DNA from 4 places in the Kitasatospora sp. NPDC005751 genome. Region 3 is predicted to be linked to each of the others. Evidence: riboswitches for the same ligand, from Rfam matches in the RefSeq annotation. Region 3 holds a riboswitch; each other region holds the start of a gene.
The links. A riboswitch is a leader RNA that binds a small molecule or an ion and turns the genes downstream of it on or off. The one in region 3 is predicted to bind cobalamin.
Positions count from the first base shown of each region.

Region 1: another riboswitch for cobalamin. It lies ahead of ABZ497_RS29870 (HoxN/HupN/NixA family nickel/cobalt transporter); the one in region 3 lies ahead of metE (5-methyltetrahydropteroyltriglutamate--homocysteine S-methyltransferase).
Region 2: another riboswitch for cobalamin. It lies ahead of ABZ497_RS34885 (NAD-binding protein); the one in region 3 lies ahead of metE (5-methyltetrahydropteroyltriglutamate--homocysteine S-methyltransferase).
Region 4: another riboswitch for cobalamin. It lies ahead of ABZ497_RS11190 (cobalamin biosynthesis protein); the one in region 3 lies ahead of metE (5-methyltetrahydropteroyltriglutamate--homocysteine S-methyltransferase).

Region 1 covers NZ_JBEXYC010000052.1:35,829-39,025, forward strand. Annotated here, with positions in the region: gene rpmG (50S ribosomal protein L33) at 218-382, shown strand; gene ABZ497_RS29870 (HoxN/HupN/NixA family nickel/cobalt transporter) at 496-1,668, opposite strand; cobalamin riboswitch at 1,701-1,893, opposite strand; partial or broken gene ABZ497_RS29875 (metalloregulator ArsR/SmtB family transcription factor) at 1,975-2,313, shown strand; gene ABZ497_RS29880 (SRPBCC family protein) at 2,472-2,951, opposite strand; gene ABZ497_RS29885 (RNA polymerase sigma factor) at 2,948-3,197, opposite strand, start outside.
Region 2 covers NZ_JBEXYC010000089.1:13,733-16,929, reverse strand. Annotated here, with positions in the region: gene ABZ497_RS34895 (IS630 family transposase) at 5-595, opposite strand; partial or broken gene ABZ497_RS34890 (helix-turn-helix domain-containing protein) at 738-1,037, opposite strand; cobalamin riboswitch at 1,250-1,372, shown strand; partial or broken gene ABZ497_RS34885 (NAD-binding protein) at 1,396-1,941, shown strand; gene ABZ497_RS34880 (acyl-CoA dehydrogenase family protein) at 2,305-3,197, opposite strand, start outside.
Region 3 covers NZ_JBEXYC010000072.1:4,817-8,013, reverse strand. Annotated here, with positions in the region: gene metE (5-methyltetrahydropteroyltriglutamate--homocysteine S-methyltransferase) at 1-1,478, opposite strand, end outside; cobalamin riboswitch at 1,616-1,839, opposite strand; gene cobF (precorrin-6A synthase (deacetylating)) at 2,144-2,902, shown strand; gene ABZ497_RS33170 (MarR family winged helix-turn-helix transcriptional regulator) at 3,095-3,197, opposite strand, start outside.
Region 4 covers NZ_JBEXYC010000008.1:79,629-82,825, forward strand. Annotated here, with positions in the region: gene ABZ497_RS11185 (transcriptional regulator) at 213-923, opposite strand; cobalamin riboswitch at 1,136-1,328, shown strand; gene ABZ497_RS11190 (cobalamin biosynthesis protein) at 1,422-2,393, shown strand; gene ABZ497_RS11195 (cobyric acid synthase) at 2,390-3,197, shown strand, end outside.

The DNA.
Region 1 (3,197 bases), on a different contig from region 3:
ACGGACGGCGCGGGCGGCGGACCGGACGACCGGAGCCGCCGGCGGGAGCGCGCGCCGCCCGACGAGCCCCGGCGCGTACGCGGTCGCACGGCCGACCAGCGCCTCCACCGCCCGCCGGGGAATGGGCGGGGCGGAGGCCGTGTTGGACCCCTTGAAAACGACTTCCATTTCGGCGGAAGCCGTTTCCCGACCGCCCACCCCTCGGAGGAGGAGAACCATGGCCCGCAGCGAACTGCGCCCCGTCGTCAAGCTCAGGTCCACGGCCGAGACCGGCTTCACCTATGTGACCCGCAAGAACCGCCGCACCGACGCCGACCGGCTGGTGCTGCGCAAGTACGACCCGGTCGCGCGCCGGCACGTCGACTTCCGCGAGGAGCGCTGACCTCCCCCGTGGGCCCGGCCGGGCCCGCGGACCACGGCGAGGCGGCGCCCACCCGAACGGACCGGGTGGGCGCCGCCTCGTGACACCGCGGTGCCGCGGGCCGTCGGGGCCGACTACTTGGTGACCCCGGCGGCCTCGTCGGCCGCCGCCCCCTGGGCGGGCACCCCGCCGGCCGGTACCACCGGCTTCGGGCTCCAGCGCTGTTCCACGCCGGCGAGGCGCCAGTAGGCGATCGCCGCCCCCCAGACCACCACGAACAGCCCGACGATCGCGTAGCCGACGTTGTCCAGCGAGATGTCCGCGATCCAGCCGCTGACCGGGTCGGTGAGGTCCAGCTTCTCGTGCAGCACGGCGACCAGCTCGATGGTGCCGATGATGAACGCCACCGCGATCGACAGCCCGGTGATGGTCAGGTTGTAGTACACCTTGCGCACCGGGTTGGAGAACGCCCACTGGTACGCGAAGTTCATGAACGTCCCGTCCAGCGTGTCGAACAGGCTCATCCCGGACGCGAACAGCAGCGGCAGGCAGACGATCGCGTACCAGGGCAGCCCGGCGGCCGCGCCGGAGCCGGCCATCACCATCAGGGTCACCTCGGTCGCGGTGTCGAAGCCGAGGCCGAGCACCATGCCGACCGGGAACATCTGGCCGGGCCGCGTGATCGAGCGGGTCGCCCGGTTCAGCACCCGGGCCATCAGACCGCGCGAGTTGAGGTGCTCCTCCAGCTCCGCCTCGTCGAACCGACCGGCCCTCATCGACCGGAACACCTTGAGGATGCCGAACAGCGCCGCCAGGTTGAGCGCGCCGATCAGGTAGAGGAAGACACCGGACGCGGAAGTGCCGACCACACCGAGCCACTGGTGCGTGGTGGACTCGTCGTCCATCAGCGTGCTGGCCAGCTGGGCGCCGCCCGCCACCAGGGCGGCCATCAGGACCACCATCGAGGAGTGGCCGAGCGCGAACCAGAAGCCCACCGAGACGGGCCGCTTGCCGTCCGCCATGAGCTTGCGGGTGGTGTTGTCGATCACCGCGATGTGGTCGGCGTCGAAGGCGTGCCGCATGCCGAGGGTGTAGGCGGTGATGCCCAGGCCCACCCCGAAGACCTGGGTACCGACCTCGTACTTCTCGGGGGCGACCAGGAAGATCAGCGTCCCGAAGGCCACCACGTGCATGGCCAGGATCACCCCCATCAACCCGGCCGTGCGGAGGGTGTCCTCGCGCCGCCAGCGGAAGCTCGGCAGGGCGGAGGACGCCGCGGGAACAGCGGCGGTTTCGGGCAGGGTCATCTTCGGATCACGCTCCAGCACCTCGTGGAAAGACGTTCGTGAGATGCCGTGGCCGGTCTCCTGGCTGACGGGGCTTCCGGATCCGCCTTCCCAGGCGCGCGAGGCGCCCAGTGGCGTCGTGGATACGGACGACTCCCCCGATCACAGTGGCGAGGGCCGCTCCGGACTCCGGACCCTGAGGGTCCGTCACCGGTCTTCCCGAACACCACGGCGGGCAACACCGTAGGGGGCCGCACCTCACCCTTGCAAGGCTGCGCACCTGCGCAGGTGTCCAGGATCACAGCCACGGGCTGCAACAATGTCCGCATGCATCTCGTACCGGCCGACCGCGCGGGCCACCGCACCATCGACGGGCACCGGGTCTGCGAGGCCATCGCCGCGATCGGCGACCCCGGGCACGTCCGGTCCTGGGCCGAGCGGTTCTCGCTGCTCGCCGACCCGGGGCGGCTCGCCCTGCTGCTCGCCCTGCACCGGGCCGGGCCGCTCGCCGTCACCGACCTGGCGGTCGCCACCGGCATGCGCGACCCGGCCGTCTCGCAGGCGCTGCGGCTGCTGCGCACCGCGGGTGTGGTCACCGGCGACAAGGACGGCCGCGTGGTGCGCTACCGGCTCGTGGACGAGGCCCTGCGCCCCCTCCTCGACGAGTGCGCCGCCGCGGACCACCACGAGCACGGCGAGCCCGCCACCGGGAGCGACGCCACCGGCGGCGAGCCCTCCGCACCCCGGGCCGCCGCGGCCGGCTGACCGGCTGCGCCCGCGGAACACCGACCCGGCGCCCCGGGCCGTCGCGCCCGGGGCCCGCCTCACCCCTCTCGCACCAGCCGTTCGAAGCGCTCCAGCGAGCGCCGGGCCAGCGGGTCCGTCGCGGGCCGCAGGGCCCGGTCGAGCAGACCCGCGCCGGGGAGCCGGAACGCGCCGAGGAAGGCGAAGCGGGTGCCTCCGGCCTCGGCGCGAGCCGCCATCCCGCCCAGCAGGAAGCGGCTGCGCATCAGGCACCACCCGGGCGTCAGCTCGACGTCGAAACGGGCCCGCAGCCGGGTGTGGCCGGTCACCAGCGCCTCGGTGCGACCGTCCGCCGGTCTCCCGGCCACGCGGACCGACCGGATGTCCGGCAGCCAGCGCGGGAGCCCCTCCTCCAGGTCGGCCGCGGCCGCCCAGACCCGCTCGAACGGCGCGTCGATCAGCGCCTCCCGGACGGCGGCGCCGGGGGTGACGGCGGCGATCACATGCAGCCGGCGGACCGGGTCGAAGGCCGCCGTCGGCCAGGGGGTCGGTGCGCTCACTGCTGCCACGCCCTTCGAAAGCCGAGCCGGGCCCGGGAGAGCCGGGACTTCACGGTGCCGGGTGCCACGCCCAGCAGTTCTGCGGTGGACCGCTCGTCGAGCCCCTCCAGGTCGCGCAGCACCAGCACGGCGCGGTGCTCCGGCGTCAGCCGGGCGAGGACGTCCTGGATGTCGGTGGCCAGCTGCGGGTCGCCGGGGCGGGGCAGCTCGGAGAGGTCGGCCGGGACGCAGCGGGCGACCCGCCGG
Region 2 (3,197 bases), on a different contig from region 3:
TTCCTTAAAGCAGGTACACATAACGGTGTCGCAGTTGTCGGGTTGGTGGGGCGGGTCGGCCCCAGATCCAGGGTCGGGCGCGGGCGTTGAGCTGGGCGGTTGCGATTCGGGTGGCCTGGGTGATCTCGTCGGGGTCGGCGAAGGAGTGGCCGGCGAGGGCTGCCTTGCGGAAGATGCGCCACCAGGCTTCCTGGAGGTTGAGCCAGCACGCGCCGACGGGTATGAAGACGTGCTTGATGCGCGGGTGGCTCTCGAGCCAGGCCCGGGTGGAGACGCTGTTGTGGGATGACAGGTTGTCGGTCACCACATAGATGTCGCCTGTGGGGTTGGCGTCCTCGACCAGCTGGAGGAACTGCTGGTAGAAGACGCTGTTGCGGGAGGAGGCGGTCATCGTGATCTGCTGCCCGTCCCGGACGCGAAGGCCCCCGTAGACCCAGGTCTTCTCCGGGCCGCGGGAGTAGTCGATCTCGTTCTTGATGCGGTGCCCGTCCGGTGACCAGCCCGGCGCCGGCGGGAACGTGCGTGGGATCACCGGTCCGAGCTCGTCGGCGCAGACGACCGTCGCACCGTCGGGCGGGCAGGTGTAGAGACCGATGATCCGCGTCCTTTTCCCTCGAAGTCCCGGTCCTTCGACCGGGTCCACGAACGGGTACGGCGCCACGCGCGCCCTCGGCGAGCAGGATCCGGCGGACCTGGGAGCGTTTGACCTCGATCCCCAGTCGCCGGGCCTGCTCGGCCAGCGCGTCCAGCGTCCACTGCGGCGGGCCGGCCTCGTCGGCGGGGGCGAGTTCCCCGTCCGCCTGCCTGGTCGGCCGTCCGGGCGGCACCTGCTTGACCAGGGCGATGATCCGAGACCGCTCGGCCTCGGTCAGCCGCCGGGGCCGGCCGGTGATCGGCCGGTCCTCCATCCCCTCCAGGCCGAGATCGTTGAACCGGTGGAGCCACCAGCGGACCGTCTTCGCGTGGCAGCCCAGCTCTGCGGCGATCGCCGCCACCCGCAGGCCGTTCCAGCTCAGCTCGATGATCCGCGCCCGCATCACCAGATCCGCCGGCGCCTTCCGCGCCCTGGCCAACCTGACGATCGCCCTCTCCTCGTCCGCCCCCACAGCGGCCCGGGCCTGCAACAACCCCGGCACACCCCACCCCCGATCAACCCACCAACTCAACCAACACAGCATCTATACCCATGACTTGAGGAATCAAGCACTAGGGCGCCCGACTAAATGGTCGTGAACAAGGCCCGCAGTGCAGCGAAGCCGGTGTGAATCCGGCACGGTCCCGCCACTGTGACCGGAGAGTGCGTCGTCGCAGTACCAGTCACTGGCACCCAGCCGGGAAGACCGGGCGGCGCGCAGTGATCCGGGAGCAGGCTTGTGATGATCCGTGGCGGAGACGGCCGGTTTCGTCGCGATCGACGCGCCGGTCTCCGGCTGCGTGCCCGGCGCGACCGCCGGGAGCCTCACCTTCATGGTGGGCGCCGCGGCGGCGGACCTCGCCGCCGCCGGACCGGTGCCGGCGGCGATGGGCCAAGGTCGTGCACTGCGGCCCCGCGGGCGCCGGGCAGGCCGCGAAGATCTGCAACAGCGTGATCCTCGGGATCTCGATGATCGCGGTCAGCGAGGCGTTCGTGCTGGGGGAGAGCTCGGGCTCAGCCACCAGGCGCTGTTCGACGTCGCCTCGGCCGCCTCCGGCCAGTGCTGGGCGCTGACCGGCAACTGGCCCGTCTCCGGCCCGGTGCCGGCCGGCCCCGCCAACCATGACGACCGGGCCGGCTTCGCCGCCGCGTTGATGGCCAAGGACTTCGAACTGGCCGCCGGAGCGGTCAAGGCCGCCGGCCTGCCGGTGGAACTCGGCCTGAGGGCAGCGGAGTTGCACGCGGACTTCGCCGCCGCTGAGGGAGCGGGGCTGGACTTCTCGGCCATCATCACGACCCTCCGGGAGGGGGCGAGCAGACCCGTCGGTGAATACCGGCCGACCGGCCGGGGCCGCCTCGCGAATGGCCCCGGCCGGTCGGCCCCGGGAAATGCCCGGGAGTGCCGGGAAGCCGCCCGGCGGGTCGGCCCGGATTCCCGCCACCGGTTCGAGCCACGGATTTCCGTCACGGATTCCCCTCACGGATTCCCGGCACTACGCCGGAGGAACGTACCCGTGGTGTTGCCGGAGATGAATTCGCCGTGACGAATTCCGGTCCGCCGGGAATTCGACCGGCCGGCTGGCCGGCCGGCCGGTCCCGGTATCCGGGGGTTCTTCCGGCCCGGCCTGCGGCGGGCCGGAAGAACCCCCGGGTGGTGCCGGACCGCGGAGCTACGCGGGAACGGCCCCGGCGGGCCGGGTGAGGCCGTCGAAGCCCGCCGGATCGGTACCGAGACCGGCCGGTGCCACCCAGTCGAACGGCCGGTAGACCGCCGGGCCCAGGCCCAGGCTCTCGGCGACCGTCTCCCGCAGCCGGTTGGAGGTGAACCCGCCGATGACGTTCATCTGGGCGTCTCGGTAGAGGCGCTCCACCTCGTGGCCCCGGGTGACGCCGGCCGCGCCGTGGATCTGCACGGCGCGGGCGGCGACCTCGACGGCCATCTCGGTGGCGTAGATCTTGAGCATGGCGATCGCCTCCCGGGCCGACCGGCCGGCGGCGAGCTCGGTCACCGCCCGGCGGGCCAGCACCCGGGCGGCGTCGATCTGGGCCCGGGACTCGGCGAGCTGGGTCTGCACGCCCTCCATGTGCGCCAGGGGCCGCCCGAAGGAGACCCGCTCACCCGCATACCGGACCGAGGCGTCCAGCGCGGACTCGGCGATGGCGATGGCCGAGACGGAGATCAGCAGCCAGCCCCAGGCCATCAGTTCGGCCAGCTCACCGGCCAGTTCGCCGAACGGCACGGGCACCACGTCGGCCTCGGAGACGGTGGCCTCGGTGAAGACGATGCCGCCCCACGGCATGCCGCGCAGGCCCATCCGCGGCGTCTCGTAGCGGCGGACGCCGGGCTGGTTCAGGTCCACGAAGGCGAGGCACCAGTCGTGGCCCTCGTCGCCGGGGGCCTTCTGCCGGCGGGCGAGTGTGACGGCCACGTCCGCGTCCGGCGCATTGGTGATCTTGGCCTTCTCGCCGTTGATGACGAACCCCTCGCCGGGGGCTCCGGCCGGCCGGACCGTGGTGGTGTAGGTCCCGGCGTCGCTGCCCGCGGGCGGTTCCACGATGGCGA
Region 3 (3,197 bases):
AGCACGTCGAGGCCGGCCTTCTCCTGGTAGCCGATCACCTCGCGGACCTCGGCCCGCATCCGGTCCCGGTAGGTGCCGTCGTCGATGCGGCCGGCGCGCAGGTCGGCGCGGGCGGTGCGCAGGTCGGTGGTCTGCGGGAAGGAGCCGATGGTGGTGGTCGGCAGCAGCGGCAGGCCGAGCCGGGCCCGCTGCGCCTCGGCGCGCTCGGGGTAGGCCGGGGCGCGGCGGGCGTCCTCGGGGGCGGTGGCGGCGACCCGGGCCCGGACGGCCGGGTCGCGGGTCAGCGCCGAGCCGGCACGGGAGGCCAGGTCGGCCCGGTTGGCGGCCAGTTGGGCCGCGATGGTGTCGGTGCCGTGGGCCAGGCCGCGGGCCAGGGTGGCGACCTCGGTGGTCTTCTGACGGGCGAAGGCGAGCCAGCGGGCGACCTGCGGGTCGAGGTCGCGCTCGAGGTCGGCGTCGAGCGGGACGTGCAGCAGCGAGCAGGACGGTGCGACGTCGACCCGGTCCGCCAGACCGAGCAGCGTGCCGAGGGTGGCGAGGGACTTCTCCAGGTTGTTGATCCAGATGTTGCGGCCGTCCACCACGCCCGCGACCAGGCGCTTGCCGGGCACTCCGCCGACGGCGGCGAGGTCGTCGAGGTTGGCGGCGCCGGGGCCGGTGAAGTCCAGGCCGATGCCCTCGATCGGGGCCTTGGCCAGGACGGGCAGGGCCTCGCCGAGCCGGTCGAAGTAGCTGGTGACCAGCAGTTGCGGGCGGTCGGTGAGCGCACCGAGCTCGCGGTAGACGCGGGTGGCGGCGTTCAGTTCGGCCGGGGTGCGGTCCTGGACGAGCGCGGGCTCGTCCAGCTGGACCCAGTCGGCGCCGGCGGCCCGCAGGTCGGCGAGGAGTTCCGCGTAGACGGGCAGCAGCCGGTCCAGCAGGGTGACCGGCCGGAAGTCGGCGGCCACGCCGGGGGCGGGCTTGGCGAGCAGCAGGTAGGTCAGCGGTCCGACCAGCACGGGCCGGGGGCGGTGGCCGAGGCCGAGCGCCTCACGCAGTTCGGAGACCGGCTTGGCGGAGTTCGCGGCGAAGACCGTGTCCGGACCCAACTCCGGTACGAGGTAGTGGTAGTTGGTGTCGAACCACTTGGTCATCTCCAGCGGTGCGACATCCTGGGTGCCGCGCGCCATGGCGAAGTAGCCGTCCAGCGGGTCGGTGTCGACGGCGGCGCGGTGGCGGGCCGGGATCGCGCCGACCGCGACCGTGGTGTCCAGGACGTGGTCGTAGAGCGAGAAGTCGCCGGTGGGGATTTCGGCGATGCCCGCGTCCGCCAGCTGCCGCCAGTTGGCGCGGCGCAGGATGGCGGCGGTGGCGTGCAGGGCGGCGGCGTCGACGCGGCCCGCCCAGTACCCCTCGACGGCCTTCTTCAGCTCCCGGTCGGCGCCCTGCCTCGGGTAGCCGTACACGGTGGCCTGCGGGGTGGTGGAACTCGGTGACACGGAACTCTCCTTCGCGAGTCGCGCTGCGATCCCGGGAGAGCACGACGGCGTGGAGGTACGGCAGTGGGGGCACGGCACCGGGGTGGGCCCGCCCGCTCCGCCGACCCGCCCTCGAGGTCACCGAGATCACCGCGTGCGGGGTGCACGCGGGCAGTGGCAGGTCTTCGGACTCGCGGGCACGTCCGCCTGGCTCCCAGGCCGGACACCTACTGGCCGTCGCTTCCCGGGCCCGGCTGGGCCCAGTGCATGTGACGGCGGTCGTTCCCACTCACCGCTGCGGGGCAGTCCCGGATTCCCACCGGGTTCCCTCTTGCGACGCCGTGGCTGGAGGACACGGCGAACCGACTGCACCACCCACCCTAGGCCCATCACCGACGGCGCGTCAGTGATTGTCCGGATCGCGGATGGCGGCGTGGGACGGCTCCGGCGGTCCGCACCGCCCGAGCACCCCGGCAACCCGAGCAGTCCCGCGGACCACGACGGGAGGAGTGGACGCCTCTCCGCCGCCGGGTACTCGGGCTCACCGCCGACCCCCGAGAGGCCGGGTCGACGGCGCGTGCATGACGTCACAGCGCCGCCGGGCCGGTCCTCCGCGGCCCACCCGGCGGTTCGCCCGGGACCGGCCGCGCCCGGCGGACGGGCAGCCGCACGGCACAATCACTGTCATGCGGCACATCTTCCTCATCGGCATCGGGGCGGGCGATCCCGACCACCTCACCCTGCAGGCGGTCAAGGCCCTCGCCCGCACCGACGTCTTCTTCATCCTCGACAAGAACGAGGAACGGCAGGACCTCATCCGGCTGCGCCGGCAGCTGCTGACCGAGCACGGCCGCCCGGGCCACCGCGTCATCGAGGTCGCGGACGCCGAGCGGGACCGCGCCACCCCGGCGTACACCGCGGCCGTGGACGACTGGCGCACCCGCCGGGCCGACCTGGTCGAGCGGCTGGTCGCCGAACACCTCGGCCCGGAGGAGACCGGCGCGTTCCTGGTCTGGGGCGACCCGAGCCTCTACGACAGCGTCATCGCCGTGATCGACGAGGTCCTGGCCCGCGGCGGCGCCACCTTCGGGTACGAGGTGGTCCCGGGCATCAGCAGCGTCTCGGCGCTCGCCGCCCGGCACCGCACCACCCTGACCCGGGTCGGCCGCCCGCTGCAGATCACCACCGGCCGCCGTCTCGCCGAGGGCTTCCCCGAGCAGGTGGACGACGTGGTGGTGATGCTGGACGGGCGGGCCGCGTTCACCGGGATCGACCCCGAGGGGCTGGAGATCTTCTACGGCGCCTACCTGGGCACACCGGACGAGATCCTCGTCGCCGGCCCCCTCGCCGAAACCGCCCCCCGGATCCGCGCGCTCCGCGACGAGGCCCGCGAACGCAAGGGCTGGATCATGGACACCTACCTCCTCCGCCGCTCCGGGAGCTGACGGCTTCCGGCCGAGCCGGAGGCCGGCGACGGTGACCGCGCCGACGCAGATCCTCGCGACCGGACTGAAGCGGCGCCACGTCTCGGCCCGGAGCAGGCCGGCCCCGTCGCCGAGGCGGCCGGGGTGACCGGGGCGGCCGGGGTGACCGATCAGTAGCGCGCGGCGCCCGTTTCACCTGGTGAGGCGGGACGGCTACGAACCGGCCGGGGCCCCGCCGTCGTCCCGGTCGGCCACGTCCTCGGACCGCTCGCCGGCCACCCCGGGCGCCCCGGCTGCCCCGCCGGCGCCCTCGCGC
Region 4 (3,197 bases), on a different contig from region 3:
CCGTCCGGGTCACGGCGGCACGGGTCTCGGCCGGGTCACGGCGGCGGGAGTCTCGGCCGGGTCACGGCGGCACGGGAAGCGGCTGCGGGAAGCGACGGCACGGTTCTCGGCCCTCTGGTCACGGCGGCGCGGGAAGCGGCAGAGGGAGAGGGCAGGGAGGGAGAGGGCAGGGAGGGGGAGGCGCCGCGCGGGGGCGGCGCGGTAGCGGCCCGTCAGACCGGGATCTCGGTCTCCAGGAGCTCCAGCAGCTCCCAGAACCGCTCGCCGAGCGGCCGGGCCGCCGCGCGGGTGTCCGCCGCCGGGGCCGGGGAGCCCCAGCTGCCGGCGCCCCAGTGGGAGGTGACCTGGTACTCGTTCTGCAGCGCCGTCAGCACGGCGGTGAGGTCGCCCTCGTGAACCGGCACGATCCGGCCGATCGGCCGGAGCTGCGCCTGCCAGCGGCCGTCCACGCACTGCCGCAGCCGCCGGTCCAGCTCCTGCGCCCGGCCGGTCACCGCGACCAGCTCGCGCAGGGTCGTGCCGAGCACCTGGGCCAGCGCGTGGGTCTGCTCCTGGTCGCCGTCCCACTGACCGGTCGCCTCGGCCCGCTGGTACCGGTCCAGTGCGAGGCCGATCCGGTGGGCCGCGCTCTCCTGGTTGAGCTCCCGGGCGACCCGGAAGTCCCGCAGCCGGGCCGGGCGGACGCCCATCAGCTGGGCCGGCGGGCACCAGAGCGCCCGGGCCAGGGCGATGAACTCGTCCTCGGCGGGGCGCAGCTCGCCGCTCTCCCAGCCGAGCACGTGGGAGGGCAGCAGCCGGACGCCGTGCGCGGCCATGCCCTCGACCACCTGCTCGGGGGTCAGCCCCAGGCCGGCGCGGTGCGCGCGGGCGGCCGCGGGCGAGAAGGGCACCGGGGGCACGGCGGGTGGCTGTCTGCGTCGCATGGCCCGACGGTAGGGGGCGGTCCGGCCGCCCCCCAGCCGCCGAACACACGAAGCGGGCCCGGAGGCCCCTCCGGGCGACTGGACGATCGCACAGGCTGTCATGCCCCTGCGGGGGGTGCCGATCGGAGGTAGCGACGGCGTCGGGCGGCCCGGCTCCGCTGTGACCAACCCCTCCGTGACCTTGGTTGACGCACGGTTCGGCCGCGTGATGGGATCCTTCAGCCAAACGGAGGCATGCAGAGGAAGCCGGTGCGAGTCCGGCGCGGTCCCGCCACTGTCACCGGGGAGCACACTCGGAGTCCCTCCTCCGCCGGCCACGGCGCCGGAGGGGGCCCATCGCGGCGGGCCGTCAGAAGCCGCCGCCGGGCCCGGGGGTGCGTTCGACCCGGAAGCCAGGAGACTCTCGCCCCCGGTACGTCGATCCAGGGCGCGGACCCTGAGTGAGGACACGCACGCGATGCAGGCTGCCCCGACCTTCCGAGCCCTCTGCTGTCCACCGTGCGCCCGCTGACCCGCGCCGCCGCCTTCGCCCTGGGGGCCGCGGCCGGGTACCTCGCCGACGCCCGCTTCGCCGACCCGCGCCGCGGCCACCCGGTGGCCGTCTTCGGCGGCGCGGCCGGCCGGCTGGAGCGGCGGATCTGGCGGAACGACCGCGCCGTCGGAACGGCTTTCACGGCGCTCTGCGTGGGCACCGTCGCGGCCGGCGCGCTGGCGGCCGACCGCACCCTGGGCCGCCGGCCGCTCGGGCGGGCCGCGCTGGCCGCCGCCGCGACCTGGACGGTGCTCGGCGGCACGTCGCTCACCCGGGAGGCCCGCACGATCGGACGCTCGCTCGCCGCGCACGACCTCGCGGCGGCGCGGCAGCGGCTGCCGCACCTGTGCGGGCGGGACCCGAGCGCCCTCGACGAGGGGCAGATCGCCCGCGCGGTGGTCGAGTCGGTCGCCGAGAACACCGCCGACGCCGTGGTCAACGCACTCGTCTGGGGCGCCCTCGCGGGCACGCCCGGGCTGCTGGCGTTCCGCGCGGTCAACACCCTGGACGCGATGGTCGGCCACCGCTCGCCGCGCCACGCCCGGTTCGGCTGGGCCTCGGCGCGGCTGGACGACGTGGCGGGCTGGCCGGGCGCGCGGCTGACCGCGCTGCTGACCGTCGCCGCCGCGCCCGAGCCCCGGACGGCCTGGCGGGTCTGGCGCCGGGACGGCTCCGCCCACCCCAGCCCCAACGCGGGCCAGGCCGAGTCGGCCTTCGCCGGCGCCGTCGGCGTGCGGCTCGGCGGCACCCTGCGGTACGGCGCCCGGGTCGAGCACCGGCCGGTACTGGGCGGCGAGCTGCGACCGGTGACGGTGGACGACATCGAGCGCGCCTGCCGGCTCTCCCGCCGGGTGGGACTGCTCGCACTGGGTACGACCGTCGCCGGGCACGCCGTCGTGCAGGCACTCAAGGCGGGGACGAGAAGGGGGAGCGCATGAGCAACGCACTGCTGGTCGCCGGGACGACCTCGGACGCCGGCAAGAGCGTGGTCACCGCGGGCATCTGCCGCTGGCTGGCCCGTCAGGGCGTCGCCGTGGCGCCGTTCAAGGCGCAGAACATGTCGCTGAACTCCTTCGTCACCGCCGACGGTGCCGAGATCGGCCGCGCCCAGGCGATGCAGGCCCAGGCGGCCCGGGTGGAGCCCGAGGCGGCGATGAACCCGGTGCTGCTGAAGCCCGGCGCGGACGGCCGCAGCCAGGTGGTGCTGCTCGGCCGGGCGGTCGCCGAGGTCGGCGCGCTGGACTACCGCGACCGCAAGCCCGTCCTGCTGGAGCGAGCGCTGGAGTGCCTGGCCGACCTGCGCCGGCGCTACGACGTGGTGGTCTGCGAGGGCGCCGGATCGCCCGCCGAGATCAACCTGCGGGACCGGGACATCGCCAACATGGGCCTGGCCACCGCCGCCGGCCTGCCGGTCGTGGTGGTCGGCGACATCGACCGCGGCGGCGTGTTCGCCGCGATGTACGGGACGCTGGCGCTGCTGTCGGAGCAGGACCAGCGCCATGTGGCGGGCTGGTTCGTCAACAAGTTCCGCGGCGACGCGCGGCTGCTGGCGCCCGGGCTGGAGATGCTGCGCGAGCTGACCGGCCGTCCGGTGCTGGGCACCCTGCCGATGCTGTCCGGGCTCTGGCTGGACGCCGAGGACTCCCTGGACCTGACCACCGTGGTGGACCGCGCCGAGGGGCGCGGGCCGCTCGGCGCCGACGTGCTGCGGGTGGCCGTGGTGCGCTTCCCCCGGCTGTCCA